Regions from separate parts of the Jeongeupia sacculi genome, predicted to be linked through region 1. Evidence: riboswitches for the same ligand, from Rfam matches in the RefSeq annotation. Region 1 holds a riboswitch; the other holds the start of a gene.
The links. Region 1 has a riboswitch for thiamine pyrophosphate ahead of thiM (hydroxyethylthiazole kinase). Riboswitches for the same ligand answer to the same signal wherever they lie in the genome.

Region 1 (2,199 bases):
CCGATGCCACCGATCGCGACCGCCGGGCAGCGCTTCGCCTGCATCAGCGCGGCAAACTCGGCGACGCCGATCACCGCCGATGCATCCTGCTTGGTGCCGGTCGGGTAGGCCGGGCCGACGCCGATGTAATCGATCAGCGCCAGCGGCACGGCGGCGAGCTGCGCGGCATTGCTGGTCGACAGGCCGACGATCTTGCCGGGCCCGACGAGCCGGCGCACTTCGGCCACCGGCAGGTCGGCCTGGCCGACGTGGACGCCGTCGGCATCGATGGCCAGCGCGATGTCGATGTGATCGTTGATGATCAGCTTCGCGCCGGTCGGCGCCAGCGCTGCCTTCAGCGCCACCGCGGCGTCGAACCACTGGCGTTTTTTCCACTGCGGCGCGCGCAGTTGCACCACGGTGGCGCCGTTTTGCGCCGCGATCACTGCAGTGCTGACCATGCCGGCTATACCGCCACAGAGGTCGGGATCGAGCACGAGGTAGAGCGAAAGATCGATGGTGTTCATGCGGTGCTCACTCAGCTGGGGGCAACAGTTGTTCGGGCTGGATCAGATACAGCGCATCGAGAAAGGCCGGCGTGAACGAGCCCGGGCCATGCGCCACATCCATCGCGCATTCGCCGCAGATCGCCATCACCGCGCAGGCCGCCGCGACGGCGTCGAGCTTGTTGTCCGCGCCGGCGCAAAACGCCGCAACCACCGCCGACAGCGCGCAACCGGTGCCGACCACGCGCGTCATCAGCGGATCGCCCCAAGGCACGGCCCAGGTTTTTTCGCCATCGGTGATGTAATCGGTTTCGCCGGTGACGGCGACGATGGCGCCGGTATCGCGCGCCAGCTGTTCGGCCGCCTCAACCGCCGCATAGGCGCTGGCGGTGCTGTCGACGCCCTTGCCGGCGCCAATGAACCCGGCGAGCGCGAGGATTTCCGACGCGTTGCCACGGATCGCCGTCGGCTTCAGCGCCAGCAGCTCGCGCGCCGCGCCGGTGCGGTAATCGAGCACGCCGACGGCAACCGGATCGAGCACCCACGGCGTGCCGGCGGCCTGTGCGGCCTGTGCGGCGCGGTGCATCGCGGCAAAGCGTTCGGGATACAGCGTACCGACATTGATCAGCACCGCGCCGGCGATGCCGGCAAAGGCGGTGACTTCTTCTTCGGCCACGATCATCGCCGGGCTGGTGCCCAGCGCGAGGAGTACGTTGGCGGTGATGCCTTGCACGACTTCGTTGGTCAGGCAGTGCGTCAGCGGCGCGGCCGCGCGTACACGGGCGAGTTCGGCGGCGACAATGGCGAGCGGAATGGGCTTTGCGGACGGTCTGATAGACGATCTGATAGACATATGGGCTCCCGGACAGGCGAGGGAAGCCATACGACTTCCCTACGCTGGCATGATCCAGATCAGGTGTGCGGGTTCCTCTCAGCCGCCTGCGCAAAGCGCCCCGGGCGGCGCCCCGAGTCAAGGCTTGATTGTCCGGCGCTGGATGCGGCGCGGTCAATGACGTAAAACAAGGCTTCGATGCCGGCGGCCAGAATGATTGCATCAACAATTATTACTACTGTGACAAAATAAGGCCGTCGGCCACAATGGCCACTCGAACGAGCCTTGCATCACGAACCCGAAGGAAAACCGATGTCCAGCCTGCGTAAACTCTTCGACGGCTTTTTGCTCTCGCTGATCCTCGCCATCGTCGTTGCCAACCTCGCCCCGGCGCTCGGCGCCAGCGGCGGCGTGCTGCAGATGGACTGGATCACCGCGATCGGCATCAGCGTGGTGTTCTTCCTCAACGGCGCCTCGCTCGCGCCCGAGCGGCTCAAGGCCGGCGCCGCCAACTGGCGGCTGCACCTGCTGGTGACGACCAGCACCTTCGTGATTTTTCCGCTGATCGGGCTGGCGCTGTATTTCGGCCTCTCGAGCTGGTTGCCGGCGGCGCTGCTGCTCGGGGTGTTCTACCTGTGCGCGTTGCCGTCGACGGTGTCGTCGTCGGTGGCGATGACATCGATGGCGCGCGGCAATGTCGCCGGCGCGGTGTTCAACGCCACGCTATCCAGCCTCTTGGGGATGATGATCACGCCGCTGCTGGTCGGCCTGCTATTCCAGCACAGCGGCCATGGCCTCTCGCTGCTCGAGCAGTTGCGCTCGATTGCGATCCAGCTCTTCCTGCCGTTTGTGGCCGGCCAGCTGCTGCGCCCGCTGCTGAAG
Region 2 (2,199 bases), 500 kb from region 1:
CGAATTGCGCAGAATCCATTCCCGCGTTTCGTGGATGTTCTTGCCGGTCGACAGATCCATGATGGTGTCGGCGCCCCAGCGGATGCCCCAGGTCATCTTGTCGACTTCTTCATTGATCGACGAGGACACCGCGCTGTTGCCGATGTTGCCGTTGATCTTCACCAGGAAGTTGCGGCCGATGATCATCGGCTCGACTTCGGGGTGGTTGATATTGGCCGGGATGATGGCGCGGCCGCGGGCGATCTCGTCGCGGACGAACTCGGGCGTGATCATCGCCGGAATGCTGGCGCCGAACGATTGGCCCGGATGCTGGCGCAGCATCATCGCCGCCATCTTCTCGCCCTTGGCGCCGATGGCCTTGAGCGACGCGATGTAATCCTCGCGCTTGAGGTTCTCGCGGATCGCGACGTATTCCATTTCGGGCGTGACGATGCCGCGGCGCGCGTAGTGCATCTGGCTGACATTGGCGCCAGCCTTGGCTTTGCGCGGCTGACGGGTCAGCTCGAAGCGCAGTGGATCGAGCGACGCATCGGCTTCGCGCATGCGGCCGTAGTCGCTGGTCAGACCGTTCAGCAGTTCGGTGTCGCTGCGTTCGGAGATCCACGCGGCGCGAATCGGCGCGAGGCCCTTGCGTACATCGATCTTGGCGAGCGGATCGGTGTAGGGCCCGGAACAGTCATAGACGTAGATGGCGGGATTCTGTTCGCCACCGAAACTGGTCGATGTATCGGTCTGGCTGATTTCGCGCATCGGCACACGGATATCGGCGCGCGAACCGGTCACGTAGACCTTGCGCGAGTTCGGCAAAGCCTGGATCGCGGCCTCGTCGACGTGGGCATCGCTGGCGCGAAATTCGGTGGGTTTGTTCAAGGTGGTGCCTCCTGCAAATAGAGAAGAGGCGCAGGAGAACGGACTGACGGACGGGACGAGTGCACCGACCGATTCGCTTCCCTACGCCGGTGTGAACCGGATCAGGTGCTGAGGGACTCTCTCATTCGCCCATGTTGGATGGGCGAAACCCCTAGCGAACTACAGGCTGTGACGGTACTGATATTGTGGGATAATTACAAGCTATTAAGGAAATCGCGCCCCGCTGGACGGGGCCAGCTTGAGGTGATGCAAAGATGGATTTGGAACACGCCCGCTACCTGCTGGTAGAACAACAGATTCGCCCGTGGAACGTGCTGGATTCGAAGGTGCTCGACCGTGTGCTCGCCTTGAAGCGCGAAGACTTCGTCCCGGCCGACAAAAAGGCGCTGGCCTTTGTCGACACCGAACTGCCGCTGCCCTGTGGCGGGCAGATGCTGTCGCCGAAGGTCGAGGCTCGCTTTGTCCAGGAAGCCCAGCTCAAGCCGACCGACAAGGTGTTGGTGATCGGTGCGGCCAGTGGCGCGTATCTGATCGGGTTGGCTGCCGGGCTGTGTGCGCAGGTGTATGGGAGTGATGACACTGCCGAGAAGGTGGCGTTCGCCCAGGCCGGTGTGCAGCGTGCCGGGATCAAGAATGTGCGGATAGAGCAGACTAGCGATCTGCTCGGATTTAATGCGCAAGCACCATATGACGCGATTATCGTTTGTGGCTCGTTTGACGTGCTGCCAGCGGCTCTGAAGGAGTTGCTGGCCAGTGGTGGCAGAGTGCTTGGCATTGTTGGCGAGTTGCCGATCATGCGTGCGGTACGTGTCAGTGCCGGTGCCGGTGCGGAAGAAACCTTGTTTGAATACAACCTGCCACGGCTGCAGCCAGCGCGATCTGTGTTTGCGCTTTAAATGGACGATGGCGTCGGGCTGATGCACGGCGCTTGTCCATGCCAAAACGGCCATGACACAAAAGCGCTCCATGGATGACCGATGACTATAAACGCACAGCACGATCCTTCGACCCGCGAGCAGGAAATTTCGCTGCTAGACATTCTGGTAGTCCTGGCCCGGCATAAACGGGCCTTGATCCTGGTTCCGCTGCTCGCGGGTTTATTGGCTCTGGCCGTCACGCTGGCTTTGCCAAACCAGTACACCGCTACGCTGAAAATTGCGCCTTCAAAGAATACGGCTGTTTACGCCTGGTTGCTGAATGACGAGCTGTTGATCAACCCGGTTTCCAAGGCGCTTCAGCTCAAACAGCATTACGGTACGCAGGGGGCTGACAGCACGTTGCGCGCAATCGAACGCCACGTCAAAATCAAGCCGAATGCCAAGGAAGGCT

Region 2: linked by a shared signal. The riboswitch ahead of thiC (phosphomethylpyrimidine synthase ThiC) and the one ahead of thiM (hydroxyethylthiazole kinase) in region 1 are both predicted to bind thiamine pyrophosphate.

Annotation. Positions count from the first base shown of each region.
Region 1 covers NZ_AP024094.1:2,943,176-2,945,374, reverse strand. The annotation lists gene thiE (thiamine phosphate synthase) at 1-506, opposite strand, end outside; gene thiM (hydroxyethylthiazole kinase) at 514-1,338, opposite strand; TPP riboswitch at 1,358-1,463, opposite strand; gene JLC71_RS14170 (bile acid:sodium symporter family protein) at 1,630-2,199, shown strand, end outside.
Region 2 covers NZ_AP024094.1:2,443,871-2,446,069, reverse strand. The annotation lists gene thiC (phosphomethylpyrimidine synthase ThiC) at 1-870, opposite strand, end outside; TPP riboswitch at 932-1,033, opposite strand; gene JLC71_RS11690 (protein-L-isoaspartate O-methyltransferase family protein) at 1,125-1,766, shown strand; gene JLC71_RS11685 (Wzz/FepE/Etk N-terminal domain-containing protein) at 1,848-2,199, shown strand, end outside.